Regions from separate parts of the Variovorax sp. W2I14 genome, predicted to be linked through region 2. Evidence: predicted binding sites of a transcription regulator. Region 2 holds the regulator's gene; the other holds the start of a gene.
The links. Region 2 encodes NrdR, which represses ribonucleotide reductase genes. Its sites were predicted from a motif close to CACNANATNTNGTG; they were not measured.
Positions count from the first base shown of each region.

Region 1: a site for NrdR is predicted at 13,167-13,180, ahead of QF040_RS30220 (ribonucleoside-diphosphate reductase subunit alpha). Genes of this name have one in related genera too.

Region 1 is NZ_JBNDJX010000001.1:6,472,510-6,487,714, reverse strand. Features, by position in the region: gene QF040_RS30275 (hypothetical protein) at 1-131, shown strand, start outside; gene QF040_RS30270 (sigma 54-interacting transcriptional regulator) at 190-1,578, shown strand; gene mdoH (glucans biosynthesis glucosyltransferase MdoH) at 1,981-3,996, shown strand; gene QF040_RS30260 (RNA ligase family protein) at 4,317-5,216, shown strand; gene QF040_RS30255 (AAA family ATPase) at 5,213-6,352, shown strand; gene ffh (signal recognition particle protein) at 6,422-7,810, opposite strand; gene QF040_RS30245 (cytochrome C assembly family protein) at 7,926-8,741, shown strand; gene QF040_RS30240 (PP0621 family protein) at 8,738-9,010, shown strand; gene QF040_RS30235 (two-component system sensor histidine kinase NtrB) at 9,027-10,724, shown strand; gene QF040_RS30230 (sigma-54-dependent transcriptional regulator) at 10,729-12,303, shown strand; gene ampD (1,6-anhydro-N-acetylmuramyl-L-alanine amidase AmpD) at 12,290-12,913, shown strand; gene QF040_RS30220 (ribonucleoside-diphosphate reductase subunit alpha) at 13,264-15,205, shown strand, end outside.
Region 2 is NZ_JBNDJX010000001.1:845,843-861,047, reverse strand. Features, by position in the region: gene QF040_RS04045 (DUF748 domain-containing protein) at 1-1,105, opposite strand, end outside; gene QF040_RS04040 (lytic transglycosylase domain-containing protein) at 1,706-2,557, shown strand; ZMP/ZTP riboswitch at 2,588-2,713, shown strand; gene glyA (serine hydroxymethyltransferase) at 2,755-3,999, shown strand; gene nrdR (transcriptional regulator NrdR) at 4,018-4,461, shown strand; gene QF040_RS04025 (GspH/FimT family pseudopilin) at 4,480-5,052, opposite strand; gene QF040_RS04020 (type IV pilin protein) at 5,049-5,459, opposite strand; gene QF040_RS04015 (pilus assembly protein) at 5,456-9,289, opposite strand; gene QF040_RS04010 (pilus assembly PilX family protein) at 9,303-9,917, opposite strand; gene QF040_RS04005 (PilW family protein) at 9,956-10,936, opposite strand; gene pilV (type IV pilus modification protein PilV) at 10,917-11,510, opposite strand; gene ribD (bifunctional diaminohydroxyphosphoribosylaminopyrimidine deaminase/5-amino-6-(5-phosphoribosylamino)uracil reductase RibD) at 11,699-12,826, shown strand; gene QF040_RS03990 (riboflavin synthase) at 12,869-13,534, shown strand; gene ribBA (bifunctional 3,4-dihydroxy-2-butanone-4-phosphate synthase/GTP cyclohydrolase II) at 13,531-14,688, shown strand; gene ribH (6,7-dimethyl-8-ribityllumazine synthase) at 14,695-15,156, shown strand; gene nusB (transcription antitermination factor NusB) at 15,153-15,205, shown strand, end outside.

The DNA.
Region 1 (15,205 bases), 5.6 Mb from region 2:
GCATCGACCAGCTCAACGACCGGATCGAAGCGCTGCGCGCCATCGAACGCAGCTTCGCGCGGCCCGCCGCCACGCCGGCCCCGGCAGCAGTACCGGCGCCGGCGACCAACGGAAACAAACCGAATCAATGAGTACCGCACGGCCGCCAGCAGTTACTCGCACCGCAGTGCGCCGCACGGAGGTTTCCTGATGAGCACTACTGGCGCCCGCCTCCTCGTGGTCGACGACGACCCGGACATGCTGCGTCTGATCTCGATGCGGCTGGTGTCGGCGGGCTACCAGGTCACGGCCGTGACGTCGGCTGAAACCGCGCTCACCCAACTCGAGATCGAACATCCGCAACTGGTATTGAGCGACGTGCGCCTGCCGGGCCGCGACGGCCTCGCGCTCTTCGACGAGATCCGCAAGCGCCATCCCTCGCTGCCCGTGATCCTGCTCACCGCGCACGGCACGATTCCCGACGCGGTCGAGGCCACCGCGCGCGGCGTGTTCACCTACCTCACCAAGCCCTACGACGCGCGCGAGCTGCTCGACAAGATCGGCCAGGCGCTGGCGCTCGGCGCTCCCGCCAGCACGCCGGCCAAAAGTGGCGACGAAAGCTGGCGCGCCGAAATCGTGAGCCGCAGCAACCGCATGGCCGAACTGCTGGCCGAAGCGCGCATGGTCGCCAAGTCGGACGCCTCGGTGCTGCTGCGCGGCGACTCGGGCGCCGGCAAGGAACTGCTGGCGCGCGCCATTCACAAGGCCAGCGCGCGCGCCGACAAGCCCTTCGTGGCCGTCAATTGCGGCGCGATTCCCGAAGCGCTGCTCGAATCGGAGCTGTTCGGCCACATGAAGGGCGCCTTCACCGACGCCCACGCGAACCACAAGGGCCTGTTCCAGCAGGCCGACGGCGGCACGCTGCTGCTCGACGAAATCGGGGACATGCCGCCCGCACTGCAGGTCAAGCTGCTGCGCGTGCTGCAGGAGCGCGCGGTGCGGCCGCTGGGCGCGAGCCAGTCGATCGAGGTCGATGTGCGCATCGTCTCGGCCACCCACCGCGACCTGGACGCCGCGATGGAAGCCGGCCAGTTCCGCGAAGACCTGTATTACCGCCTGAACGTGGTGACGCTCACGCTGCCGCCGCTGTCGGCGCGGCGCGAGGACATTCCGCTCCTGGCCAATCACTTCCTGCAGCGGCTCTCGACCAAATACGGCAAGCGGCTTTCCGGCTTCGCGCCCGAGGCGCTGAAGGCGCTGACCACCGCGGCCTGGCCGGGCAACGTGCGGCAGTTGTTCAACGTGGTCGAGCAGGTGTGTGCGCTGTCGAGCTCGCCGCTGATCCCGCTGGCGCTGGTGCAACGCGCGCTGCGGGTGCCGACGGTCGAGGTCCAGACCTATGCCGAAGCCAAGCAGCGTTTCGAGCGCGATTACCTCGTCGGCCTGCTCAAGCTGACCGACGGCAACGTGGCCGACGCGGCCCGCCTGGCCGACCGAAACCGCACCGAGTTCTACCGCCTGCTGCAGAAGCACGAGCTCACGCCGGGGCACTTCAAGGCCGACGCTGTCGCTCCGGGCTCGGACCCTGTCGCCGAGTAGCGACGCCCCTAAGTCGTTGATTTCAAAGGGCATCTCCCACCGGCCGCCAAGGCTTGTCGGGATTCGGCGACAAAAACAGGGGTTTGGAGGGCCTGTGGCGGGCCTCCCCACCGAAATCTGTACTCAGATCGCTCCAAGTCGTTGATCTGAAAGCGTTTTTCCAGGCTGGCACAGGGTTTGCCCCTGTACTGGCATGACAGCACTTACCAGCCCATCTTTCGCACTGCGCCCGCAGCGCGACGGCCTGCGTCAAAAGCAGTTTTCCCTCTCGCGGCCCCGTGCCGCGGGTCATTCGTCCGCAGCGCTCGCCAGCGCAGGCGGCGCCGAACCCGATTGCGTCATCAAGCGCTTTCCGGCCATTGGCGACACCCCTTCCCTCGACAAGCAACGTTGGTAAATCACATGAAGCCCACTGACTTCTCCCAACTGAACGTGCTGACCGAAGCCGACTTTTCGCACCGCAGCCCGGTCCGCGAAGAGCGCCACCCCAATTCGGTCACCGCACCGCCCGTCAACCGCGGTTCGATGACGCCCCGCCCCTGGCGCGGTTTCTGGAACAGCATCGGCACCGCCTTGCTGGTCAAGCTCGGCGCCGGCCGTGCGGCCGAAGACGAAAGCGCCGAATCGGCCCGCCAGGTCAAGCAGCCGTGGCAACGCGCCGCGGCCCGCCGCCGCAACGCGTTCATGCTGCTCACCGTGCTCAGCACCGTGATCGCCTCGACGCTTTTTGCCGGCGTGCAACCCGACTACAACAACGTCTGGCTCGAATACGGCCAGATCGGCCTGTACGGCCTGCTCTCGGGCTGGGTCGTGACCGGCTTCGTGACCGCCCTCATGGGCTTCTACGTCTCGGTGCGCGGTGACAAGCACGCGCTGTCGGCCAAGCAGGTCGCCAACCACCCAATGAACCCCGAGGCACGCACCGCGATCATCATGCCGATCTGCAACGAAGACGTTGCCACGGTGTTCGCCGGCCTTCGCGCCACCTGCGAATCGGTCGCCTCCACCGGCCATGCCAAGCAGTTCGACGTGTTCGTGCTGTCCGACAGCTACAACCCCGAGACCGCCGCCGCCGAGCGCGCCGCCTGGGAAGACCTGCGCGCCGCCCTGGCCGACAGTCCGAACCAGCCGCAGGTCGAGGTGTATTACCGCCTGCGCACCCGCCGCACGCACCGCAAGGCCGGCAACGTGGCCGACTTTTGCCGCCGCTGGGGCAAGGACTACCGCTACATGGTCGTGCTCGACGCCGACTCGGTGATGAGCGGCGATTGCCTGACCTCGATGGTCAAGCTGATGGAAGCCAACCCCACCGCCGGCATCATCCAGACCGCGACGCAGGCCATCGGCCACGTCACGCTGCACGCCCGCGCACAGCAATTCGCTTCCCGCGTGACGGGCCGCCTGTTCACGCTGGGCATGCAGTTCTGGCAACTGGGCGAATCGCACTACTGGGGCCACAACGCGATCATCCGCGTCGAGCCTTTCATGAAGCATTGCGCGCTGGCCCCGATCAAGGGCACCGGCGGCATGTCGGGCGGCATCATGTCGCACGACTTCGTCGAAGCCGCGCTGATGCGCCGCGCCGGCTACAACGTGTGGCTGGTGTCCGACCTGGTCGGCAGCTACGAGCAGCAACCGCCGGACCTCCTGGCCGAACTGCAGCGCGATCGCCGCTGGTGCCAGGGCAACCTGCAGAACGCCCGCCTGATGGCCGAGCCCGGCATCCACCCGGTGCACCGCGCCATGTTCGTGACCGGCACCATGGCCTATGCGTCCGCGCCGCTGTGGCTCGCGTTCCTGACGCTGGGCACGGCCCTGTGGCTCAGCGGTTCCAGCCTCGTCTCGAGCTGGAGCGTGCTGCCCGCCGAACTGGCCGGCCTCTGGATCTGGACCCTGTGCCTGTTGTTCCTGCCGCGCGTGCTGGGCATCGCCGCCGTGCTGATGCGCGGCGAGCAACGCCAATACGGCGGCACCTGGGGTCTCGTGAAGAGCTCGGTGCTGGAAAGCGCCCTGGCCATCGTGCAGGCACCGGTCCGCATGCTCGCCCACTCGCTGTTCGTGCTGGTCGCCCTCACCGGCATCAAGCTCGACTGGAAGTCGCCCCCGCGTGAAGCCGCCGCCGTGCCGTGGAAGATCGCTGCCACGCAGCTGGCCCCGATGACCCTGGTGATCGGCATGCTGGCCGTCGGCGTCGCGATGATCGACCCGAGCGCGCTGATCTGGCTCATGCCTGTCGGCCTGCCGCTGCTGCTGGCGATTCCGCTGACCGTGCTGACCAGCCAGATCGCGCTGGGCACCACGCTGCGCGACCGCGGCTTCCTGCTGATTCCCGAGGAATCGCGCTCGCCGGCCGTGCTGCGCCGTGCGTGGATGCATGCGTTGCGCCTGGCACGCCCCGCGGCTCTGGCTGCGGCCTGAGCTCCGCTGATGCGCTGAAGACACAGCGCCCACGAAAAGCCGGCCCGAGGGTCGGCTTTTTTCATGGCGCGTGGCTAGAATCGCCCACTCTTTTTTCCTTCAACCCACGGATCGTTCGATCCCCTGGAGCGCCAAGTGCCCCGATTCGCCGTCATCACTCTCTGACGCCGACAACACCACTTCATTGCTGGTCATGTCGGGCGCCTAGCTGCGTACCCCGCTGACCAGACACGGCCTCTTCGGCCATCGAAGTCGACTTTCTCTTCCAGCTTCGCTCCCGCACGTTGTCGGTTCTTCCTGATTTCCATCTGGAGAACAACGTGTTTTCTCTCTCTTCTTCCCTTTCATCGATCCCGCTGCTCAAGTACCCGCGTACGGCGCACCTGGAAGGCTCTCGGCTGCAGGCCGGCGATACCGACGACGGCCAGACGCCGTTGTCCGCGCTGCGCGGCCAGCATGTGGTCATCGAGGAAAAACTCGATGGCGCGAATGCCGCCGTGTCCTTCACTTCGGCGGGCGAATTGCTGCTGCAATCGCGCGGCCATTACCTGGCCGGCGGCGCGGGCGAGCGGCAGTTCAACCTGTTCAAGCACTGGGCCGCGGCGCATGAGGCGATGCTGCTCGAGCGGCTCGAAGACCGCTACGTGATGTACGGCGAATGGTGCTTCGCCAAGCACAGTTGCTGGTACGACCGGCTGCCCGCGTTCTTCCTGGAGTTCGATCTGTACGACCGGCAGGCGGCGTGCTTTCTCTCGACGCCGGCCCGGCATGCGCTGCTGGCCGTCGGCCCGGTGATGTCGGTGCCCGTGCTGTACGAGGGCGAGATGCCGTACAGCGCGAAGGCACTGCGCACGCTGGTGCGGCCTTCGCTGGCACGCAGTGCCGACTGGAAGCCGGCCTTCGAGCAGGCCGTGGCACAGGAGAACCAGCCGCTCGATCTCGTGCGGCAGCAAACCGACCTGTCGGACCTCGCCGAAGGCCTGTACCTCAAGACCGAATCGAACGGCCAGGTAACCGGCCGCTACAAGTGGGTGCGGCCGGACTTCGTGCAGACGATCCTCGACTCGGGCTCGCACCACAGCCGCCGGCCGGTGCTGCCCAACCAGCTCGCGCCAGGTGTGGACCTCTACGCGCCGACGCCGCCCGTGCGCTGGGAAGACCTGGGCCTGACGACCTTGCGCGACGCCGCCGCACTAACAACCAAAGGGAGGCCGCGATGACCTGCGACGATCTGCGCGCGCTGGTCCCCGCGCCCGCACAAAGCTACGACTGGGCCCGATGCTGCGACCTGCTGCCGGCCCTGCTGCGCCTGGAGGAAACACCGCAGGACCCGTACTACCACGCCGAAGGCAACGTCGGCATCCACACGCGCATGGTGCTCGACGCGCTCCTGGCCGACGCGCACTACCAGCGCGCCGATGCCGACGGCCGCTTCGTGCTCTTCATGGCCTGTCTGCTGCACGACATCGCCAAGCCCGACACCACGGTGATCGACGAGGCCAGCGGCCGCATCGGCCAGCCCGGCCATTCGCGCCGCGGATCGGTCGACGTGCGCGTGCTGATGTGGAAGGCCCGCGTGCCCTTCGCATTGCGCGAGGCGGTCTGCCGGATCATTGCCGTGCACCAGGTGCCGTTCCACGCCTTTGCCTCGCGCAAGGGCGAGCGGCCCGAGTGGCTGGCTCACCGGCTCTCGTGGGAGCTGAGCCTGCCCGATCTGTGCTGCGTGGCGCGTTGCGACATGCTTGGGCGCCACTACGAAAAGCGCGCCGACAGCCTCGCCGACATCGCGCTCTTCGAACAGCTCGCGCAGGAAGAAGGCTGCTGGAATGGCCCGCGGAATATGGCCGATGCGCACACGCGCCTGGCCTATTTCCGAGGCGCCGACACCAGCCCCGACTACCCGCTGTTCCAGCAGCCGGGCGCGCAGGTCACGGTGATGTGCGGCCTGCCCGCGAGCGGCAAGAACCACTGGGTGGCGCAGCACCGCAAGGGCTGGCCGGTCGTGTCCTTCGACGATGCGCGCGCCGAGCTGGGGCTCAGGCACGGCGAGAACGATGGCATGGCCGCGCACCACGCGGTCGACCAGGCGAAGGCGCTGCTGCGCAGGCAGGAGCGTTTCGTCTGGAACGCCACGCACCTGAGCCAGCAGATGCGCACCAAGACGCTGGACCTGCTCTGGGCGTACCACGCGCAGATCGAGCTGGTGTACCTGGAAGTGCCGCACCCGGAACTGATGCGCCGCAACCGCGAGCGCGACACGACGCTTTCGAACGCGGGCATCGAGCGGATGCTGCACCGCTGGGAGCTGCCCGCACCGATCGAGGCGCACGAGACGGTCTACGACGTGCAGACCTGAAAACGTAGAAGCCCGCCGGGGCATCCCACGGCGGGCTTCTGCTTCTGTCTCTCTATATATGTATGCAGCTCAGAACGGCAGCTTCGGACCGCCAGGCCCACCCATGCCGCCCATGCCCTTCATGCCGCCCATCTTCTTCATCATCTTCATGAGGCCGCCGCCCTTCATCTTCTTCATCATTCCCTGCATCTGCTCGAACTCGTTGAGCAGCCGGTTCACTTCCTGAACCTGCACGCCGGCGCCGGCCGCGATGCGGCGCTTGCGCGTAGCCTTCAGCAGCTCGGGCTTGCGGCGCTCCAGCGGGGTCATGCTCTGGATGATCCCTTCCTTGCGGCGGATGTCGCGCTCGGCGCGCGTCATGTCGGCCTCGGTCGCCTTGGCGGCCATCTGCGTGGGCAGCTTGTCCATCAGGCTGGAGAGCCCGCCCATCTGCTTCATCTGCTGCAGCTGGCCGAGGAAGTCGTTCAGGTCGAAGCCCGCGCCGCTCTTGACCTTGGCCGCGAGTTTCTGCGCCGCCGCGACGTCGACGCCAGCGGTGACCTGCTCGACCAGCGCGACGATGTCGCCCATGCCCAGGATGCGGCCCGCGTGGCGCTCGGCGTCGAACACCTCCAGGCCGTCGATCTTCTCGCTCGTGCCGGCGAACTTGATCGGCACGCCCGTGACCTGGCGCACCGACAGCGCGGCACCGCCGCGCGAATCGCCGTCGGTCTTGGTCAGGATGATGCCGGTGAGGGGCAGCGCCTCCTTGAAGGCCTTGGCGGTGTTGATCGCGTCCTGGCCCTGCATGGCATCGACCACGAACAGCGTCTCGACCGGATCGAGCGCTGCATGCAGCTGCTTGATTTCGGTCATCAGCACTTCGTCGATCGCGAGGCGGCCGGCGGTGTCGACCAGCAGCACGTCGAAGTAGTGGCGCTTGGCGTGATCGAGCGCGGCGCGCGCGATGTCCAACGGCTTCTGGTCGGGCGTGCTGGGGAACCATTCGGCGCCGGCCTGCCTGGTGACGGTCTTGAGCTGCTCGATGGCGGCCGGTCGGTACACGTCGCCCGAGACCGTGAGCACCTTCTTCTTGCGCTTCTCGATCAGGTGCTTGGCCAGCTTGGCGGTGGTGGTGGTCTTGCCGGCGCCCTGCAGGCCCGCCATGAGGATCACCGCCGGCGGCTGGGCTGCGAGGTTGATGTCCGACACGCCTTCGCCCATGGTCGCCGCGAGCTCGCGGTTCACGATGCCGACCAGCGCCTGGCCCGGCTTGAGCGAGCCCAGCACTTCCTGGCCGAGCGCCTTTTCTTTCACGCGGGCGACGAAGTCGCGCACCACGGGCAGCGCCACGTCAGCCTCCAGCAGCGCCATGCGCACCTCGCGCAGCATGTCCTGCACGTTGCTTTCGGTGATGCGGGCCTGGCCGCTCATCGTCTTGACGAGGCGGGAGAACTTTTCTGTAAGGGCGGTGGCCATGAGCGGGGATGCCTTGCTGCCCGCTGCGGCGGGCCGGATGGAAAGTCTGAAAGACGAGGGGAGAACTTGAAGTCGGGCGCGGGGAACGCAAGGTCCAGCCGGTACACTCCGGCCGATGATTTTAGCGATCCCCTCCCCACTCGGCGTGGCGCTGGGCATCGCCACCGCGGCGGCCTACGGATTTGCCGCTGCCGCAGGTGCCCGGCTCAGCCGTCAAACCACCCAATGGGCCCTTGGAATCGCGTGGCTTCTGCATGCGGCCGTGCTGGCGCATGGACTGGTCGGGAGCGAGCCGCGCTTCGGCTTTGCCCCCGCGCTGTCGGTCACGGCGTGGCTGGTGCTCACGGTCTATGCGATCGAAAGCCGCCTGTATCCCCAATTGAAGGTGCGGCGCGCGCTGGCCTGGCTGGGTGCAGCGGCGGTGCTGCTGGCCATTCTATTCCCCGGCACGCCGCTGCACGTCACTGCCTCGCCGTGGCTTCCTCTGCACCTCGCGCTGGGCATCGCCTCCTATGGCCTCTTCGGCGCGGCCGTAGTCCATGCGTGGCTGATCACGCGCGCCGAAAAGCAGATCCGCCTGACGACCGGCGCGCCCCCCGAAGGCGGCGTGCCGCTGCTGACGCTGGAGCGCCTCACCTTCCGCTTCGTGACCGCGGGCTTCGTGCTGCTGTCGGCCACGCTGCTGGCCGGCCTGCTGTTCACCGAGCAGTTGTACGGCGCCGCAGGCCGCGCCTGGAAGTGGGACCACAAGACGACCTTCTCGGTGCTCGCCTGGGTCACGTTCGCGGTTCTTCTGATCGGCCGCGCGCGCTTCGGCTGGCGCGGCCGCACGGCCCGCCGCGTGCTGTACGCCGGTTCGGCCCTGTTACTGCTGGCCTATGTGGGTTCCCGCTTCGTGCTCGAAGTGGTGCTGGCGCGTCCTCCCGTATGAAATACCTCCTCGTCCTCGCCGTGCTCTGGATCGCCATCTGGCTCTGGCGCAAGAACCGGCGCGAAGAAATGCGCGATGCCCAGCGCGAGCGCATGGCCAAGGCGCAGCAACGCCCGGCTGCGCCGACGGCGGTCGGCGCGCCGCAGGCGATGGTGCGCTGCGCACATTGCGGCCTGCACCTGCCCGCGAGCGATGCCATCGCAGGCCCCGACGATGCGGTCTATTGCAGCACCGCCCACCGCCAGGCCGCGGTCGCGGCGCGCGGCTGAACACGCCCCCTGCTCCATGAGCACCCCTCTCTGGTCGCGCGGCGATCCGGTCACGGATTGGGACGTGCTCGAACCGGGCGGCAGCGAAAGCACCGCGCTGCTGCGGCTCTGGCGCGGCTTCATGGCCGCGCGCTGCTTTGTCGCGCTGGTGCTGGTGGTGCTGCAGGGCGTGGCCTTCGCGCTCGGGCAGACGATGCAGGCGGTGGCCATCGCGATCTGCGCGGCCTACCTCGTGGTCACCTGGCTGGAGCTGCGCTATGCGCACTTCGAACCGCCGATCCGCGGCTTCTCGACGCTCTGGCTGCTGACCATCGGCGTCGACCTCGCCACCTTCACCGCGCTGCAGGTGCTGCAAAGCGGCAACGTCAACTACACGCCGCTGTTCGCACTGCCGGTGCTCATGAGCGCGGTGCTCGGCACGATGATCGTGAGCCTGGGCACCACGGCCACCGTCACGCTGCTGCTGCTGGCCGATGCGGGATGGCACTGGCTGCAGCAGCCGGGCGACTCCTCGGCCCGCTTCGTTCAGGCGGCGCTCACCGGCACCGGCCTCTTCGTGGTGGCCCTGCTCGCGCACGAACTGGCACGCCGGCTTGCGCGCGAAGAGGCGGTGGCGCAACGCAACCGCAGCAGCGCGCAGATGCAGGCGGAGGTCAACGACCTGGTGATCGAGACGCTGGCCGAAGGAGTGCTGGTGATCGATGCCGAAGGCATGGTGCACGCGGCGAACCCGGCGGCCGACGCGATCCTCGGCCAGGGCCTGGCGAAGTTGTCGCTGCCGTTTGCGCTGCACGCGCAGCCCGCCTGGCATGCGCTGGCCGCGCTGTCGCGCCAGACCTTCTCGCGGCGGGCGCCGCAGTCCGAAGAAATTCCCGTCGCACAAGCCCGCGGCGCGGCGCGCGAGGTGCGCGTGCGCACCCGTCTCACGCCGACCAGCGACAAGCGCGCCGACAGCCTCTGCGTGATGTTCCTGCAAGACCTGCGCGAACTCGAGGCCCGCATCCGCACCGAGAAGCTGGCTGCGATGGGCCGTATGTCCGCCGCCGTGGCGCATGAAATCCGCAACCCGCTGGCCGCCATCGCGCAGGCCAGCGCGCTGCTCAGCGAAGACCTCACCGACCCCGCGCACCGCAAGCTCACCGACATGGTCCAGCACAACGCGCAGCGGCTCGCGCGCATCGTGGACGACGTGCTCGACGTCTCGCGCGCGCGCCAGCAGCGCGTGCTCTCGCTCGGTGAACAGGTGGTGCTCGACCCGGCGGTGCAGGCGCTGGCCGAGGAATGGGTGCGCCAGACGCAGCGCAAGGGCGTGCTGGTCGCGCTCGACGCGCCCGGCATCGACGTGCGCTTCGACGCCGAGCACCTGCGCCGCCTGCTGGTGAACCTGCTGGACAACGCATCGCGCTATGCAGGCAAGGGCGAGGGCGCGATCCAGGTCATCACCACGCTGCAGCGCGCGGGCACCAACCGCCCCGCCCTGCAGGTGTGGAGCGACGGTGCGCCGCTGGAGCCGGCGGTGCAGCGCCACCTGTTCGAGCCCTTCTTCTCGTCCGAGAGCCGCTCCAGCGGCCTCGGCCTTTTTCTCTGCCGCGAGCTGTGCCGGCGCCATGGCGCCACCATCGGCTACGAGCGGCGGGCGCTGGTGGCGGGCGGCCCCGAAGGCAACGAATTCTTCGTCAGCTTTGCCGCCAGCGAGAACCGGCTGACACAATAGCGCCGTGAGCACCCCCCTCTCTTCCGCCCCGCGTCCCGCACAGATCCTTGTCATCGACGACGAGCCCGACTTGCGCACGCTGTATGAGCTGACGCTGCTGCGCGAAGGCTATCGCGTCGAGGCCGCGGGCAGCGTGTCCGAAGCCTGGCAGCACCTGGAGGCCGCGCGCTTCGATGCGGTGATCACCGACATGCGCCTGCCCGACGGGCAAGGCATGGAGATCATCCACCGCATCCAGAAGAACCAGCGCAGCGAGCGCTGCGTGGTGATGACGGCCTACGGCTCGGCGGAAAACGCGGTCGAGGCGCTCAAGGCGGGTGCGTTCGACTACCTCACGAAGCCGGTCGACCTGAAGCAGTTCCGTGCCGTGGTCGCTTCGGCGGTGCAGGCCACGCGGGCCCCGGTCGTGCAGGTCAAGCCGGAGAAGGCCGTTGCCGCAAGCACCAGCAGCGAACGCGCCGAGGCCGCATCGGTCACCGGCAGCAGCGGCATCGCGGCCCTCGATCGTCTGGTGGGCGAATCGGACCCGATGCGTCTCGTCAAGTCGCGCATCGCCAAGGTGGCGCGCGGCATGGCGCCGGTGCTGGTGCGCGGCGAGTCGGGCACCGGCAAGGAACTGGTGGCGCGTGCGGTGCACGCCTGCAGCCAGCGCAGCGACGGCCCGTTCGTCGCGGTCAATTGCGGCGCGATTCCCGAGAACCTGCTCGAAGCCGAATTCTTCGGCGCGAAAAAAGGCTCGTACACCGGCTCCTCGCAGGACCGCGACGGCTACTTCCAGGCCGCGCGCAGCGGCACGCTGTTCCTCGACGAAATCGGCGACCTGCCGCTGGCGATGCAGTCGAAGCTCTTGCGCGCGATCCAGGAGCGCAGCGTGCGTTCGATCGGCTCGACGCAGGAAGAAGCGGTCGACGTGCGCATCGTGAGCGCCACCCACAAAGACCTGCACGCCGAGGTGCAGGCCGGCCGCTTCCGGCAAGACCTTTTCTACCGCCTCAACGTGATCGAGATCGCAGTGCCTGCGCTCCGCGACCGCCGCGAAGATCTCCCCGCGCTCTGCGCCGCGCTGCTCGCGCGCATCGCGCAGGACGGCGGCTTGCCGGTGCCGCACCTGTCGGCCGAACTGCTGCGCCGCCTCGCGCTGCATCCGCTCGACGGCAATGTGCGGGAGCTCGAGAACCTGCTGCACCGCGCGGTCGCGCTGAACGACGGCGACGAACTGCACCTGGACCTGATGGGCGGCAATGTCGCCACGACGATGGCCGCCGCCGACGTGGCCTCGATGACGCCCGCGCAACTTGCGCCGGGCAACGATGTGCCGCCACCGGCCGTGATTGCGCCGGCACCGGTGGCGGAGTTCAAGCCGACCCCGCCGCCGCTGCCCTCCGACCTGCAGGCCTATCTCGACCAGCAGGAGCGCGAGATCCTCGTGCGCGCGCTGCACGAGAGCGGTTTCAACCGCACCGCGGCCGCCGCACGCCTGGGCATGAGCCTGCGCCAGATCCGCTACCGCATCGCGCGGCTGGGCATCACCACGCCCAACGGCGACGATGGCGCCAGCAGCAGCCATGCCGACGACTGAAGCAGCCTCTTCGCACAACACGCCGCCCGCCGACGACGGGCTCTGGCGGGCCGGCTGGTACCGCTTCGCGAAAGCCCTGCCCTCGCCGAACTTCGGCCCCCGACCTGTCGGCGCACAGACCGATCTGATCGTGCTGCATTCGATCAGCCTGCCGCCCGGCGAATACGGCGGCGACGCGGTGCAGCGGCTCTTCACCAATCGCCTCGACTGGGACGCGCATCCTTATTTCCAGTCGATCCGCGGCATCGAGGTGTCCTCGCATTTCTATGTGCGCCGCAACGGCGAGCTCTGGCAGTTCGTGAGCTGCGACGACCGCGCCTGGCATGCGGGCGTCTCGTCGTGGCGCGGCCGCAGCAACTGCAACGACGACTCCATCGGCATCGAGCTCGAAGGGCTCGAGGGCCAGACCTTCGAAGCCGCGCAATACGAGACGCTCGCGAGCCTCTGCCCCGCGATCGCGCAGCACTACGCCATCGCGCACATCGCCGGTCACGAGCACATCGCACCGGGCCGAAAACAGGACCCCGGCGCGGGCTTCGATTGGCATTTGCTGCACGCGCAACTGGGCTGGAAATCACAGATGTTTCCCCCACCTGTGTTGAAGCGCTAATTTTTTCAATCGCGTGACGCCCTGCGATGCCCTGCCCTCGGGCCGCATCGATTTCAGAAACGCAGATGCGCAGTGCAGCAACCATGCGCCCTGCAGGCCCAAATCGGCTTGCAAGCCACGCCCCATGCGGGTTGCGCAACCATAGTCCAGTATTCACGCGGCATTGCCGGCCACGGCATACATCTTGAGAGATACCCGCCATAGGTGAATCACTCACAAAACACTACCTGTAGTGGCTTGTAGACCCCTGACACCCTAGATATAGTGTCCTCCGTCCGGTCAACAACGCCGGCGCGGCGCCCAGCCAAGGCGTCGCCACCCAACAAGAATTGCCAACCGAGAGGAAGCGAATGCAAACTGCCCTGAACACCCCATCGACCCCGCGTGCCGTTCCCTCCACGCCTGTCCAACAACAGCGGGACACAGCCGGCTCCCCCACCGGCCAGAACCTGGCGCACTACCAGATCATTCGCCGCAACGGCGCGGTCGTTCCCTTCGAGCCGAACAAGATCGCCATCGCGATGATGAAGGCCTTCCTGGCCGTGCACGGCACCCAGGGCGCGGCTTCGGCCAGCGTGCGCGAAACGGTCGACGTGCTCACGCAAGGCGTGATCCGCGCCATGGTGCGTTCGCGTCCGGGCGGCGGCACCTTCCACATCGAGGACGTGCAGGACCAGGTCGAGCTCGGCCTGATGCGCGGCGGCCACCACGAGATCGCCCGTGCCTACGTGCTGTACCGCGAACGCCGCACGCAGGAGCGTTCCAAGCAGGTCGAGCAGGAAGCGCCGGCCACGCCGACGCTGCATGTGCTGGACAACGGCGAACGCGTCGCGCTCGACCTGAACCAGCTCAAGGGCCTGATCGAATCGGCCTGCGAGAACCTGGGCGACAGCATCACCGCCGCGCCGATCGTCGCCGAGACGATGCGCAACCTCTACGACGGCGTGCCGCTCGACGAGGTCTACAAGGCCTCGATCCTGGCGGCCCGCACCCTGATCGAGAAAGATCCCGACTACACCTTCGCCACCGCGCGCCTCCTGCTGCACACGATCTTCAAGGAGATCATCGGCCGCGAAGTGATGCCGGTCGACCGTGCCACGGCCTACGCCGACTACTTCCCGCAGTTCATCAAGAAGGGCGTGGAGAACGACCTGCTCGACGAGAAGCTGCTGCAGTACGACCTGCCCCGCCTGGGCGCGGCCCTCAAGGCCGAGCGCGACAACCAGTTCGACTACCTCGGCCTGCAGACGCTGTACGACCGCTACTTCCTGCACGTGCGCAAGACCCGCATCGAACTGCCCCAGGCTTTCTTCATGCGCGTGGCCATGGGCCTGTCGCTTGGCGAAATCGACCGTGAAGCGCGCGCCATCGAGTTCTACGAAGTGCTGTCGTCGTTCGACTTCATGTCGAGCACGCCCACCCTCTTCAACGCCGGCACGCTGCGCTCGCAACTCTCCAGCTGCTACCTGACCACCGTGCCGGACGACCTGGACGGCATCTACGAGTCGATCAAGGAAAACGCGCTGCTCTCGAAGTTCGCGGGCGGCCTGGGCAACGACTGGACCCGCGTGCGTGCGCTCGGCTCGCACATCAAGGGCACCAACGGCGAATCGCAGGGCGTGGTGCCGTTCCTCAAGGTGGTGAACGACACGGCCGTGGCGGTGAACCAGGGCGGCAAGCGCAAGGGCGCTGTCTGCACGTACCTGGAAACCTGGCACCTGGACATCGAGGAGTTCCTGGAACTGCGCAAGAACACCGGCGACGACCGCCGCCGCACGCACGACATGAACACGGCCAACTGGATCCCCGACCTCTTCATGCGCCGCGTGATGGAAAAGGGCACCTGGACGCTGTTCTCGCCCTCCAACGTGCCTGACTTGCACGACCTGTTCGGCGCCGACTTCGAAAAGGCCTACGTCGCCTACGAAGAGAAGGCCGCCCGCGGCGAGATCAAGCCCGCGCGCACCATCCAGGCTTCGGACCTGTGGCGCAAGATGCTCACGATGCTGTTCGAGACCGGCCATCCCTGGATCACGTTCAAGGATGCCTGCAATGTGCGCTCGCCGCAGCAGCACGCCGGCGTCGTGCACTCGTCGAACCTCTGCACCGAGATCACGCTGAACACCAGCGACACCGAAACCGCCGTCTGCAACCTGGGTTCGGTGAACCTGCTGCAGCATCTGAAGGACGGCAAGGTCGACCAGGAAAAGTTGAAGCGCACGATCTCGACCGCGATGCGCATGCTCGACAACGTGATCGACATCAACTACTACGCCGTGAAGAAGGCGCGCG
Region 2 (15,205 bases):
GCTTGGGCTTTTCGGCCGTCTTGCCGGCCGGTGCGCTGGCTGGGGCGGCGGGGAGTGGTGCCACTTTTTCCGCAGCGCCGGTGGCCGGATCGGTGGCCATCAGGTTGAGTTGGCCCGAGGCATCGCGCGCCACCACGAGCTGCGGATTGGCCAGCGCCACTTCGCTCAAATGGAACACCGATTCAAGCGGGCGAACATCGGCCAGCGCGAGCTTGAGCGAATCGAAGCCCAGCAGGTCGCGGCCCCTGGCATCGCTCAGCTTGGCGCCGTGCGCCTCGACCGTGCCGTAGATCTTGAGGCCGGTGGTCGTGGCCTGCTGGAAGTCGATCTTCAGGTCGGCATCGAGACTGCCGGCCTGCAGCTTCACCGGCAGGCCGCCGGGGATGTAGCCGAGGTAAGGCACGAGGTCGAGCCCCTTGAACTGCACGTGGGCGTCGGTCTTGCGGCTGGCCGAGAAGGGCGTGGTGAAGGCGGCCGAATCGAAGTTGCTGCCGTTGAGCACGAAGGCCAGCTTGGGCTCGGTCTTGACCTCGCGCTGCGAAGCCAGGTTGCTCAGGAAAGGCACGTCGAGCACGAAGTTGCGCAGCTCGTGCTTGCGCTTGACTGTCTGGTCGTCGAAGTCGACCGCGCCGTCCTTGATCGAGATGTTGTAGATCGCAAAACGTGCCGGCTCGGCCTTGGGGTCGGGCGGGGGACCCGAGGCCAGCTTGGCGAGGATGTCGTCGATGTCGTACTTGCCGTCGGCCTGGTGCGTGAGCAGGATGGCGGGCGACTCGACCGAGACCGCATCGATCACGGGCGCCAGGCGAAAGAGCGATTGCAGTTCGGCGTCGGCGTAGATGCGCTTGATGGCCAATTGCGGCTGCTTGCCGTCGGCGGTGGCGATGCGCAGGTCATGCAGCGCGAGTTCGAGAGTCCAGGGCTTGAAATCGATCTTGCCCACGGTGACCTGCCGGCCCAGCTTTTCGCTCGCGATCTTTTGAAGCTGGCTCTTGGCGATCGGCGGCACCGCCAACCATGCGATGACCCAGAGGGCCAACAGAACCAGCAAGGCGACGATCCCACGTCGCACCCATTTGTTTTGTTTGAGCGAAGCTAAATCCATCGCGGGAGTGTGCCGCAAACAAGCGTCGATGCAGAAACAAGAAAGCCCGGCAGCGCGACGGAATGTCTCGCTGCCGGGCTTGATGGCGGGCCTAACACCCAAGCCATCGATTCGCACGACTGGAAGTCAATGGTTCCTGCCGTGCTGGCAGCAAGAGATTGCCACCGTGGATCCTCCGTCGTTCGAGCCCTTGACTTGCACCTCGGGCTGCCTGACTTCGGAAAAACGCCTGAAAACCCAGGCCCGTTCAGATTAGGTGGCGCACCCTCGCATTGCAAATCCAATCTTCCAAGGGATTTCCCTTAAGCAGAACGCCTCTGGGAGGGGTCACTTTTTAAACATCTATTAGCATAAGAAACAAAATCCTTATGCTTGACCGAGTATTTAGCCACGCTAGAATCCGCCCTGCTCCGACTGCCAGACGCAGAGGGGCCACCCTGAATCCGCTGCCGAGAACTCCCCCGGCTTGATCAGGTCACCGCGCTCCTTACCCACACCCCTCCATGCGCGGAGCCTGATTCGTACCAATCCAAGCGCCGCTGCCTTCATCCATCGCCTCTCCAGGCGCTGCGAGCAGGTGCCGCACAGAAAGGAAGAGCGATGAACAAGGCGTTTGATGCCACAGCCCGCGGGCTGAGGACCTTTGTGTCCGATGTGGCAGACGGCTTTTTTGAAATCACCCACAACGGGTTCGCGTTGGTCGGTTTGGCCATCGTGTTCGCGGCCCTCGCCCTCGTGGCACGGCCCGATCTGCGCCAGACCGGCGAGGAACAGCTCATGGGCTGGCTGCAGTCGCGCAAGCCCGCGCCTGAAGTCACCGACCTGGAGCCGACCGCGATCGAGCGCACCACGGCCGCGAGCCCCGGCGACCTGCCCAAGCAGCAGGCCGCCGTGGCGTACTGGCTGAGCAAGAAATACAGCGTGGCGGCCGAACCGTTGAGCGTGCTCGTGGCCGAGGCCTACAACATCGGCAAGCGCACCAAGCTCGACCCGACGCTGATCCTGGCCATCATGGCCGTGGAATCCAGCTTCAACCCGTTCGCCCAGAGCCACGTCGGCGCCCAGGGCCTGATGCAGGTCATGACGCGCGTGCACGGCGACAAGTACGAAAGCGCGGGCGGCACGCTCACCGCCTTCGACCCGGTGACGAACATGCGCGTCGGCGTGAAGGTGCTGCAGGAATGCATCTCCCGCGCCGGCTCGCTCGAAGGGGGCCTGCGCTACTACGTGGGCGCGGCCAACCTGGAAGACGACGGCGGCTACGCCAGCAAGGTGATGGCCGAGCACGAGCGCCTGCTGCAGGTCGCCAACGGCCGCGCACCGTCGGTGCAGCCGCCCCGCACGACCGTGCGTGCCCAGCCGATTCCCATCGTGACGCCGGCACCGGCACCGATCAAGGCTGAAGAAGGCTCGGAACCCGCAAAGGTCGCCCTGCTTTCCGCCGTTTCCTGAAGCTGGCCTGGCCGGGTGTGAGCTACACTCGGCCCCGTACGCGACTGGCGATAGGCGCAGCACCTGAACAAGGTGCCACGCGCTGACGTGGAATACCACTGGGAAGCGTGCCGCCTGACCACAACAGGCGTTCAGCCGTTCGCCTGGGCAGCCCTTGTTTGGTTGAAGAACAAGGACCTCGTCTTCAAAGGACTGCCATGTACCAACGCAATATCCTGGTCGAACAGACCGATCCCGAGATCTGGGCCGCCATTCAAGCCGAAAACGCGCGCCAGGAACATCACATCGAGCTGATCGCCAGCGAGAACTACGCCTCGCCGGCCGTCATGCAGGCCCAGGGCTCGCAGCTCACTAACAAGTACGCCGAAGGCTACCCGGGCAAGCGCTACTACGGCGGCTGCGAGCACGTCGACGTGGCCGAGCAACTGGCCATCGACCGGGTCAAGCAGATCTTCGGTGCCGACGCCGCCAACGTGCAGCCGCATTGCGGCGCCTCGGCCAACGAAGCCGTGATGCTCGCCTTCCTCAAGCCTGGCGACACCATCATGGGCATGAGCCTGGCCGAAGGCGGCCACCTGACCCACGGCATGCCACTCAACATGAGCGGCAAGTGGTTCAACGTGGTGAGCTACGGCCTGGACGCCAACGAAGCCATCGACTACGACGCGATGGAACGCAAGGCGCACGAGCACATGCCCAAGCTGATCATCGCCGGCGCCTCGGCCTACTCGCTGCACATCGACTTCGAGCGCTTCGCCAAGGTGGCGAAGGACGTGGGCGCGATCTTCATGGTCGACATCGCCCATTACGCCGGCCTCGTGGCCGCGGGCGTGTACCCCAACCCGGTGCCGCACGCCGACATCGTGACCTCCACCACGCACAAGAGCCTGCGCGGCCCGCGCGGCGGCATCATCCTGATGAAGTCGCAGCACGAGAAGGCGATCAACAGCGCGATCTTCCCGGGCCTGCAAGGCGGTCCGCTGATGCACGTGATCGCCGCCAAGGCCGTCGCGTTCAAGGAAGCGATGACGCCCGAGTTCAAGGCTTACCAGCAACAGGTGGTCAAGAACGCCAAGATCGTGGCTGACACCCTCACCGAGCGGGGCCTGCGCATCGTGAGCGGCCGCACCGAGAGCCACGTGATGCTGGTCGACCTGCGTTCGAAGGGCATCACCGGCAAGGAAGCCGAAGCCGTGCTGGGCAGCGCCCACATGACGATCAACAAGAACGCGATCCCCAACGACCCCGAAAAGCCGATGGTCACCAGCGGCGTGCGCATCGGCACCCCGGCCATGACCACCCGCGGCTTCAAGGACGAAGAGGCCCGCATCACCGCGAACCTGGTCGCCGACGTTCTCGAGAACCCGCGCGACGCGGCAAACATCGACGCGGTGCGCGCCAAGGTGCACGCGCTGACGAGCCGCTTCCCCGTCTATCGCTGATCTGCACGGCCCGACCGCATGAAATGCCCTTTTTGCGGTCATCTTGAAACGCAGGTCGTGGAGACCCGCGTTTCGGAAGACGCCGACTTCGTCCGCAGGCGCCGCCAGTGCAGCGCCTGCGACAAGCGCTTCACCACCTACGAGCGCCCCGACGTCAACTTCCCGGTGGTCGTGAAGAAGGACGGCAGCCGCGCCGACTTCGACTCCTCCAAGGTACGTGCCTCGATGATGCTGGCGCTGCGCAAGCGCCCGGTGAGCATCGAGCAGATCGACACCGCTCTCTTGCGGATCGAGCAGAAGCTTTTGGCCAGCGGCCTGCGCGAAATCGATTCGACGAAAGTCGGCGAACTGGTGATGCGCGAACTCAAGCGCCTGGACAAGGTCGCCTATGTGCGCTTTGCCTCGGTGTACCGCAGCTTCGAGGACGTCGACGAATTCCGGCAGTTGCTGCGGGACATCTGATTCCCAGGGCAGTTTTCTTCAGGCGCCGCTTTCTCCCCTGGCGCACGCCCCCGAGCCGCAATCGCCGCTCACATCCGGATTGCAGACCTTCGCCCGGCCCGACGCCGAGACGATGACCGAGGCCCTGCGCCCGGTCTCGGCCTTGAACGTCAGGCAGCCCGCGCTGAAGCCGGCCCTGGCGGTCTGGCGCGAGAACCCGTTGCCGTCGTAGCGCAGGCCTTGCGCAAAGCCGCCGCCGAGCGTCGTGTCGATGCTTACGCCCTGCGGCAGTCGGTCGAAGCGCCGCAGCGTTTGTGTTTGGCTCTGCGTGGAGGACGACGCATCGGAGCCGGTTCGGACCACCCAGCCTTCGGACCAATCGCCGCCCGCGAGTGCCGCTACCTCCACGCCCTGCGCGCGCTGGATGGCCTCCATGCGCGCGAAGCCAAGCGCTGAACTGAAGCCCTGCGCAGCCGTCGCGAGGCGCTGGTTGAGCAGCAGGTCGCGAAAGCTCGGCACGCCGATGGCCGCCAGCACCGCGACGATGGCAACGATCGCCATCAATTCGATCAGCGTGAAACCGCTGAACGGTGTCGTGTTGTCGCGCGTCATTGCCAGCACCTGCCGGGCAGCGTCCCGTCGCATCCTTTGCCGCCCGTGCTGTCCGCCCAGAGATTGCCGACATGGGGATCGGCGAACCCCGCCTTCAGCGTCGCCGTCAGCCGGATGCAGCCAGTGATGCTCCCTCGCCCTTCGCAATTGGCGCTCTTGACGATGTACTTGCCGCCCACGCCCCCCTCCCCCGACTCGCCCTCGTAGGGCCGGTATCGCCCGACCCGGGTATAGAGGCGCTCCTGCTCCTGCATCTGCTGCATGAGCGCGGAACGCCCCTCGCTGCGCCAGCCTTTGCGAACGAAATCCATGTACGACGGATAGGAAATGGCCGCCAGGATCGCGGCGATGGCCAGCACGATCAGCATCTCGATCAGCGTGAAACCGCGAAGCGTCGGGGCCTTCACTGCTTTGCCCTCCGGTAGTCGGAGATCTGTCGCCAGTTCAGCCGTCTGCCGGTCTGGCCCATGTTGCTGTCGCCGGCGGGCTGCGCGGTCGAGAGCCCTGCGCCCCGGCTGCTGCGCGCGCCCGTGCTGACGATGGCGAGGCGCTTGGTTGCCGGGCGGCGTCCGAATGCATCGCTGGCCCCGACACCGGCCGTGCCCACCTGCACCAGATGTGGCGCCCCCAGCATGCCGGCGCTCGATGGCATGCAAGTGCCACCCTGCGAGAGCCCCGTCATCGCATTCACCGCGCAGGTGCGGCCACCGCCGTCTGCACTGCAGGCGCCGGAATCGGGAATCAGCGTGTTGAAGAACAACTGGCCGTCGCCCAGCACCGGCTTGAAGACCATCCGCTCGCCCCGTTCGGGCCCCGCCGGCAGGTCGAAGTACCAGCCACGCCGGGCGTTCGTCTTGCCATCGAACGCGCCATACACGAAGGCATCGCCGGTGACCGGCGGGAATGCCTGCCCATCGACAGCGCCGGTCTTACGCTGCTGCAACTGCACGCGCGCTTGGCCGGCGGGAATGGCCATGCCGTTGTCGTACACGCCGTACATCGTCTGCACGCCCCGGCTCGAATGCCCCAGGTCTTCGGGGCTCACGAACTTTCCGGTTCCGAAGAGCACGATCGCGCCGCCCTCAGGACCCACGCCGACCTCGGGCGCGACGGTGATCGGCTGCCGCTTCGCATCCGCGCCGCTGCCGGCCATGGCGACCATCAGGGGTTTGCCGTTCAGCGCCAAGGCCTTGGCGCCCCACGGTGCATTGCCCGAGAAGTCGAACTTCCACAGATTGCCCTGTGTGTCGCCTGCGTAGAGAAAGCGCGTGGCGTCGTCCGCGCCCGCGTAGTCGCCCGGCGTGCTCAAGGTGTTCACCAGGTTCTTGTCCGCGGGTGCCGGCAGGACGATCTTGTAGTAGTTGGTGTTTTGCTTCCAGGCTTCGCCTGCGGACTTGTCCAGCGAAAGCAGGAACAGCGCGGCCTGCTTGCCGGGGTTGGCGTTGTTGAAGCCCGAGGGAACGACGGCAAACCAGCCATAGGTCGCCGCCCGGGTTCTGGTGGCTGCCGCGGTTCGGAACTTCATGATGCGCGGCGCCTGGGTCACGTGGCCCATGTCGTCGTCGTAGGCGCCGCTGAACTCCCAGAGCACCTTGTCGGCCGAGAACGCCGTGGGGTCGGTCACGTCGAGCGTGAAGACGCCGGTGGCTCCACCGCCATTGCCGGAAACCAGCACGGTCTTCCACGCACCATCGGCCATGCGGGCGTCGCCGACGACGGGCGTTCCGTCGACGTAGCTGCGGTGCACATAATCCGGCGAGGTGTAGGCCGCCAGGCGGGCGAACATGATGCGCGGCACGTAGGCGAAGAGTTCGTTGCCAGTGCGGGCGTCGAAGGCATGCAGCATGCCGTCGTTGGCGCCGACGTACACCGTATGCCGCCTGCCACGGTGCGTGGCCAGGAAGCTGTCGTACCCCGCCTCCCGGATCGCGGGGTTTGGCGCTCCTACGTACACCGGATTCGAATTGGTCACATCGCCCATGACCGAGTCGCGCACGCGAAAAATGCCCTGCGGTGCGGACAGTTCCCGCCGCCGGTCCCCGCGCAGGTAGGCCAGCCGTTCGGCGCCCAGGCCGTCGGAGACATCGGGCACGACATACGGCGTCGCATTCAGCCAGCCGCGCAGCCCCCTGTCGAGCGCTTCCCACTGGAACGGCGTGCCGATGTCGCCCGTCGAGAGCGTGAAGATGCGCCTGCTCGCGACATCGCGCGCGGCCACGGGCGGCACTGCGCTCGGATTGCCGGTCAGCAACTCGCCGGCGTCCCAGTCCGGCTTGTCGGCGCGCTGCACCGTACCGGTCGCTGCATCCGGCTGGAGGGGATACGACAGCAGCGTGCCCGACCAGCGTCGCCCGTTGAACTGCGGCACGTAGAGGCTCGCGCCAGCCTGCGCGATCGTGTTCGACGAAATGGCGCTCCCCGCCGTGACGCCGCCGGCCGGGGCCACGGCGCGCAGGAAGATCCGGCGGATGGCCTCCGTCATCTGCGCCGGTTCACCGGCCAGGAAGTAGTTGGCGGGCTTGGGCTGGTTGTCGCCGTCGAGGCCTTCGGCCCACTCGGAACCGCCGCCCGCCGCCAGGAACGGATTGCCGTCGTCGTTGCTGTCGGCAAAACCGCCGTACTTCGCAGCCAGATAGAAGGCGCTGCCGCGTTGCCTCTGCCCGATGGCGCTCCCACCGCCCTGCCCCATGTCGATGGCAAAGGTCTGCACGCGCAAGCCCGAGTGGTCGCTGCGGATCTTCTGCGTGCGAGCCCAGTACGCAAGGCCTGCCATCCCGAACGATCCCTTGTCGGCGCCTGTTTCCGCGCTCGCGATGTCGGCCGAGGTCAACGGCATGCCGTCCTTGTAGTTGAACGCGCGCGGCCCCTCGTTGCCGCTAGTGGTGAGACCCGTCTTGCCCGAAGGGTGGGCATAGGCAAGCGCCTCCCTGTTTTCAAAGGCGCCGACCAGACCTGTCCAGTAGGCCGTGTCGGGCTCATGGGCAGCGATGCTGAAGCTGCGATCGAAATCGCCGATGGAGTTCCCCCTCGACATGCCGGGCAGCGAACGGTCGTAGTGGGTGTCGGCGTCGCCGATCACCAGGACATCGCTTCTCTGGCAGCTCACGGCAATGGGATCACCATGGCTTCGAGGGCTGTCGCTGCCGGCGACCGCTTGGGGCGTCGGCGCCTTGCCCTGCAGGTAGCGCAGCGACTCGTAGTAGAGCTCGCCTGCAGGATCGAACGTGCTGTAGGCGCCTTGCCGGACGCCGTTGCGCCCGAAACGGTTGATGGCGTTGACGACTCCGGGGCCTTCCGCTGTATCGGCCTTGAACACGCCCGTTGTCGCATTCCACTCGGCTTGCGGGTTGTCGACCGTGTCGAAAGCGGTGTCGATCTTCCTGGACCCGACGTGCTTCATCGGTGCGCGCAGCACGCCGCCATAGCGGGCGGGGTCGTCGTCCGGCAGGTAGCCGAAGACGGAGAACTTCATCCGACCTGCGTAGCGCTGGATGGCACCCACGGGCTTGGAATTGCCGTCCGGGTATCTGGCGCAAAGCGCCGGACGCACCGCCGCCTCGTTCGCCGCGCACACCTCGACGCGCGCGATGTAAGGCGTGCCGCCCGGCGCCGAGCAAGTACCAGTAGCGGCTGCTCCGACGACGAACCGATCGAGGCAGTTGCTGAAGTGCAGCGTGTCCGTTGCAAGCACCGCGCCGCGCGCGCCCGTGACGAGCGGCGTCAGCCTGTTCAAGTTGCCGATGACCGCCTTGTCGGGGAAGTCGGCGCTGCGGTGAAAGTCCTCCGGCAACACCGCGCGCTGCAACACCGTGCGGCCCGGTTCGTCGATCACACGGTCGCCGCCCGTCAACGCGAGGCGCACCCCGTCGAGGGAAGACGACACCGCCCAGTTCAGCAGGTTGCCGCTCCACTGGTTGGCGCAGGCGATTTCTCCGCTGCTCAGCCTCGTTGCCGCGGACGAGCGCTTGAAGTAAGCGTCGCCTGACGCATAGCTGTAGCAGCCCATCGCGTCCCAGTAACCGCCATAGGTTTTCTTTGCGTCGAAGCTGTCGCGGTACGCGGGGCCGGCGTTCGCGCGCTTCAGCGAAAGATCGATCACCAGCCCCGGGTCGCCGCGTGAAGCCAGCGAAAACATCGGCTCGCCCGGAAGCTCCGCGTCGGCTGCGTTGGCCGTTGTCGCGGCATGGGCGCACGTGGCGGCGAAGGCCACCATCGCGCAAATTCGAAGAAAGCGCATGAAGGTCCCGTTCTCAGGAAGGGCAGCCAAGGCTGGCCGGCGGTTTGTACAAGGTGGTCTGCAGAACGACCTGTGTCTCTTCGCGCATGCCGTAGCCGACGGCCGTGACGCGAAAGATGTAGCTGGCGTCCTGGGCACTCGCGCTCTGCAGCACATTGCCCTGCCAGTTGCCGCGGCTGCGAACGGCTTCCACGATGTAGCGCGGTGCGCGGGCCGGCAGCGCACCGGCGTGGCTGCCGGTGGCGGCGTCGCCGCTGAAATAGGTCTGGCCGGTGAAGGTGCCGTAGGCGACCGACTTGCCGCTCCCGGCCGAAAGATCGACGCTCACCCACGCCGGATCGGCGCCCGGCTCGGCGGGCGCGCACAGCCCCTGCTGTTCGCCGTCGGCACCGCACCCCGCGACGAAGGCTGTCGCATCGGAGCGATTGAAAAGGCAGAGGCGCTGCCGTGCGTTCTCGTTGGGCCCGAGCACATCGGTTTCAGCATCGACAAGAGCAGCCTCGGCGGCCTGGAATGCCACCTCGGCATCGCGGTCGTTGCGGGCGCTGCGCTCGCTGACCAACGAGACCTGCGCCGCGCCGACGCCCAGCAAGGTGGCCACGACGAGAAGCAGCAGCACGACGATCAGCGAGAAGCCCCGCTACGGCGGCGAAAGACGGCGCGGGCTCACGACGCCGGCGCCCTCAACGCATTGCGCAGCATGACCGTGAAGGTCGCCACGCGCCGCAGCCGGCCATCGGCCGCGGGCCTGAAGCTCAGCTCGGAGAAATCGGTGCCCAGCGGATAGAGCACCTCTTCCGCTTCCTGGCGCTCGCCCCGGCCGTGCGCACTGCGCGCCACCATGCCGATGCGAAGGCCAACCACCTTGCGCCATTCGTCGGCGACCTTGTCCCCGGAGGCGGCCATGGCTTCGAGCTGCGCGGCGTTCAGCCACTGCTCGGGAACACCGTTGCCGTCTGCGTCGTGACCATAGACGACCTTGAACACCTCGATGCCGCGCGCCAGGGGCTGCGCCCTGAACGCCCCGCCTCTGGCGCTGCGGTATTTGCAGTAAAGCTCGGGTTCCTTGTCCGTGGCTTCGGCGACATAGAAAAAACTCCAGGCGCGGTCCGCGGACACGGGTACGTCAACCGCCGGACCGGGCTGCGCGAAACCCATGCAGTCGATCATGGTGCCGTCGGGCTCGGTGCCGTCGCCATCGGCACGACTGCGGCCAAAAAAGCGGACCCGCAGCGAATCGCTTGCGTTGATGCCGCGCGTGCCGTGCGCGCCGTGGCTGTCGCCGACGCCGCTGACGCGGGTGTCGCTTGCGCCCACGATGTCGAGGTCGGCGGGATCGCTTGACGACGCCGTGGTGCCCGTGCTGCCCGTCGCGCCTTCGGAACCCTGGGATTCCCTGGCATCGCGCGCGTGGTCGGAATAGCCCGCCTGCCGCGCAACGCTCCGGACGACGAAACCCGCGAACCTCAGCGACTCCTCCACCGCCTGCGCATCGGCATCGGCCGTGAACAACCGCTGGCTGGCGACAAAGGCGACCGTGGCCGCGAGCACGACGATCAGCGCAACGGCCGTCGCAACCAGCAGTTCGACCAGCGTCACGCCGCGTTCGCGCACGCGGCCGACGAACTCAGGAACCCTCTTGGCCATCACGTGCCTGCCCTGCGACCAGTTGCATCACCAGGCGCGGCGCCGACGATGAATCCGCCTTCGCACCGAGGCCGGCGCGAGGCGTCCAGCCGAGCTTCACGACCACGGTGCGGCCGGTCTTGCTGCATGTCCAGGTGTACTCATCGGCTGCCGCGTTCCAGGGCGCCTCGTCGAAGCACACGCTGGCGCGCGCATCGGGCAGCGCCTTCGCGATACGGCGCTGCCACTCGTTCATGTCCCATGCCGCGAGGTCCGCCGTGCTGCAAACCGCGCCGCCTCCCACGCAGGCCGCGCCGGTTGACGCGGCTTCCGAAGCGCCGCCCTCTCGCCAGTCTTCGACAAGATAGGCATTGCCCGCATCGTTGCGCGCGGCGATGCCCTTGTTCATCCGCGCCTTCTCCGACAGATCGCGCGCCAGATTGAGCGCTGCCGTGAAGGTTGCCGACTCGTTGCTCGCACGCACCGACGCCAGCAGCATGCCGATCGTGCCGAGCAGCCCCAGGCTCAGCACGACGATGGATACCAATATCTCCACGAGCGAAAAGCCCGCGGCCCGATGCTTCGTTGAAGCCATGTTCGATGTCCTCCCTGATCTGCTGCAACTTGTGTTGCTTCTTTATTCCCGCCATCGAACTTCGAGCGTAGGGGCCGCTTGCGGCAGGGCGCGCACCGTTCATCCGCATCGGTATGCCGCTCGTATGATCGAACGGCACCGGTGTTAAATTTTTCCCCGTCCCGCACCGCACCGTCTCTTTCATTCCCATGCCTTCACACGAACAAGACGCGCAGCACATCGCGACAGCCCTGCGCCTGGCGTCCGACGCCTTGCTGCTGACCGATCCGAACCCGCGCGTCGGCTGCGTGCTGTGCGACGCCGAGGGGCGCGTGCTGGGCCAGGGGCATACGCAGAAGGCCGGCGGTCCGCATGCCGAGGTGATGGCGTTGCGCGATGCGGCGGCGCAAGGCCACTCGGTCGAAGGCGCGACGGCCTACGTCACGCTGGAGCCCTGTTCCCACCACGGCCGCACCGGGCCTTGCTGCGATGCGCTGATTGCGGCGGGCATCGGGCGGGTTGTGGCGTCGCTGGCCGATCCGAATCCGCTGGTCGCAGGCCAGGGCTTCGAGCGGCTGCGTGCGGCAGGCGTCGAGGTCGAAGTCGGCCCCGGCGCCGACGAGTCGCGCGAACTCAACATCGGCTTCTTCAGCCGCATGGTGCGCAAGACGCCCTGGGTGCGGCTCAAGGTGGCTGCTTCGCTGGACGGCAAGACGGGCCTCGAAAACGGCGTGAGCCAATGGATCACCTCCGAGCCCGCGCGTGCGGACGGCCACGCTTGGCGCGCCCGCGCGAGCGCTGTGCTGACCGGTGTTGGCACGGTGCTCGAAGACAACCCGCGCCTTGATGTACGTCTGGTCGAGACACCGCGCCAGCCGCATCTGGTCGTGGTTGACAGTCGCCTCCAGACACCGCCAGACGCTCACATATTCATAGCAGGCCGCCCGGTGTGGATCTACGCGGCCGCACGGGACGAAGCCAAGGCTGCCGCGCTGGAAGCCAGCGGCGCCACGGTTACTTGCCTTGCCAATGCCGACGGCAAGGTCGATCTGCAGGCGATGTTGAAAGACCTGGCAGCGCGCGGCGTCAACGAGCTGCACGTCGAGTCGGGACACAAGCTCAATGGATCGCTCATCCGGGAGGGCTGCGTCGACGAACTGCTGGTCTACCTCGCGCCCAAGCTGATCGGCACCGGCCTAGACATCGCAAGCCACCTCCATGCAGGCGGTCCGCTCACCTCACTGGCGGGCGTTCTCCCCCTGGAATTCAAGTTCGTGGACATGTTCGGGCCGGACCTTCGCATCGTGGCGCGGGTGACGGGAAGGGACAGGTTCTAGCGTTCGGCCCGAACGGCCTTCGTTCTCTGCGAAAATGTGCGAATGTTCACCGGAATCATCACCGGCGTGGGGCGCATCGCCGCCATCCACGACCTCGGCACCTCCTCCTCCTACGGCAAAAGACTCAGCATTGCGGTGCCTGACGGCTATCTCGACGACGTCGGGCTGGGCGACAGCATCGCGCTGAACGGCGCCTGCATGACCGTCACCACGCTCGTTCCCGAGCAGCAACTGTTCACCATCGACATTTCCGCTGAATCCCTCGACAAGACCGCCGGCCTCACCGACGAGGGCAGCCGCATCAACCTCGAAAAAGCCCTGCGCGCGAGCGATCGCCTCGGCGGCCACATCGTCTCGGGCCATGTGGACGGCATCGGCACGGTGAGCTTCTTCGAGCCGGTCGGCGAGAGCTGGGAGCTGCGCGTGGTCGCACCGCCCGCCCTCGCCCGCTTTCTTGCCTACAAGGGCTCGATCACCATCAACGGCGTGAGCCTCACCGTCAACAGCGTCAAGGACATCGAAGACGGCGCCGAGGTCAGCATCAACCTGATCCCGCACACGGTGGACAACACCTCCCTCGGCGGCTTGAAGGCCGGCTCGAAGGTCAATCTAGAAATCGATACCGTGGCGCGCTACGTGGAGCGCATGCTCCAGGCGGGCGTCCTGGTCCCCCAGGCTTCCACGTATTCCAAGGACACCGCCGAATGAATGCCTCCGTCACGCCCATCGGCGCCGCCCCGAGCGCCGCGCGCGCGCCAGCCCCCATTTCATCGGTCGAGGAGATCGTCGCCGAGCTGGCTGCCGGCCGCATGGTGATCCTTGTGGACGAGGAAGACCGGGAGAACGAAGGCGACATCGTCATCGCGGCCGACCACATCACGCCCGAATCCATCAACTTCATGGCCCGCCATGCACGCGGCCTGATCTGCCTCACGCTCTCGCGCGAAATGTGCGAGCGGCTGCAGCTCCCGCCGATGGTGCAGCGCAACGGCGCCAAGCATTCGACGGCCTTCACTGTTTCCATCGAAGCCGCCGAGGGCGTCACCACCGGCATCTCGGCCGCCGACCGCGCCCGCACCGTGCAGGCTGCGGTGGCGCCGAATGCCGTGGCCGCTGACCTCGTGCAGCCCGGCCACATCTTCCCGCTGCAGGCGGTGGACGGCGGCGTGCTGATGCGCGCCGGCCATACCGAAGCCGGCTGCGACCTGGCCGCCATGGCCGGCTGCTCGCCCGCCTCGGTGATCTGCGAGGTGATGAACGAAGACGGCACCATGGCCCGCCTGCCCGACCTGCAGATCTTCGCGGCCGAGCACGGCCTCAAGATCGGCACCATCGCCGCGCTCATCGAGCACCGCAGCCGCGTCGAATCGCTGGTCGAGAAGGTCGGCTGCCGCGAGATTCAAACCGCCTGGGGCGCCTTCACCGCCCACGCCTTCATCGACAAGCCCAGCCGCGGCGTCCACCTGGCGCTGGTGCGTGGCAAGTGGGCGCCCGAAGACACGGTATCGGTGCGGGTGCACGAGCCGCTCTCGGTGCTGGACGCACTCGAAATCAACCGCTCCCTGCACTCCTGGAGCCTGGACGCCAGCCTCTCGCACATCGCGACCGAGGGCAAGGGCGTGGCCGTGCTCTTGAACTGCGGCGAAACCGCCGGCGAGCTGCTCGCGCAGTTCGACGGCACCGCGCGTCCCGCGCAAGCCCCCGAGCGCGGCCGCATGGACCTGCGCAGCTACGGCATCGGCGCGCAGATCCTGCGCGAATGCGGCGTGCACAAGATGAACCTGCTGGGCACGCCGCGTCGCATGCCGAGCATGGCAGCGGGCTACGGCCTGGAAATTGCCGGCTATCTCACGAAAGACTGAACGACCATGCAAGGTTCAAACAAGGGCGAGACGACGCTCAACGGCAAGGGCCTGCGCATCGGCATCGTGCAGGCGCGCTTCAACGCCGACATCACCGACGCGCTGGCTGCGGCCTGCCTCGCCGAACTCGAATCGCTGGGCGTGGCTGCGTCCGACATCCATCATGTGAAGGTGCCCGGCGCCCTCGAAGTGCCCGTGGCGCTGCAGGCGCTGGCCGAGCGCGGCGGCTACCACGCGCTCGTCGCGCTGGGCTGCATCATCCGCGGCGAGACCTACCACTTCGAACTGGTGGCCAACGAATCGGGCGCGAGCGTGAGCCGCATCGCGCTCGATTACCGCCTTCCCATCGCCAACGCGATCCTCACCACCGAAAACCTAGCGCAGGCCGTCGCACGGCAGACCGACAAGGGCCGCGACGCAGCCCAGGTCGCCGTCGAGATGGCGCAACTGCTGGCCACCCTTTCATGACCGAAGACACCACCAAGGCAGGCGGCGCCAAGCCCCGCCAGTCGCGCAC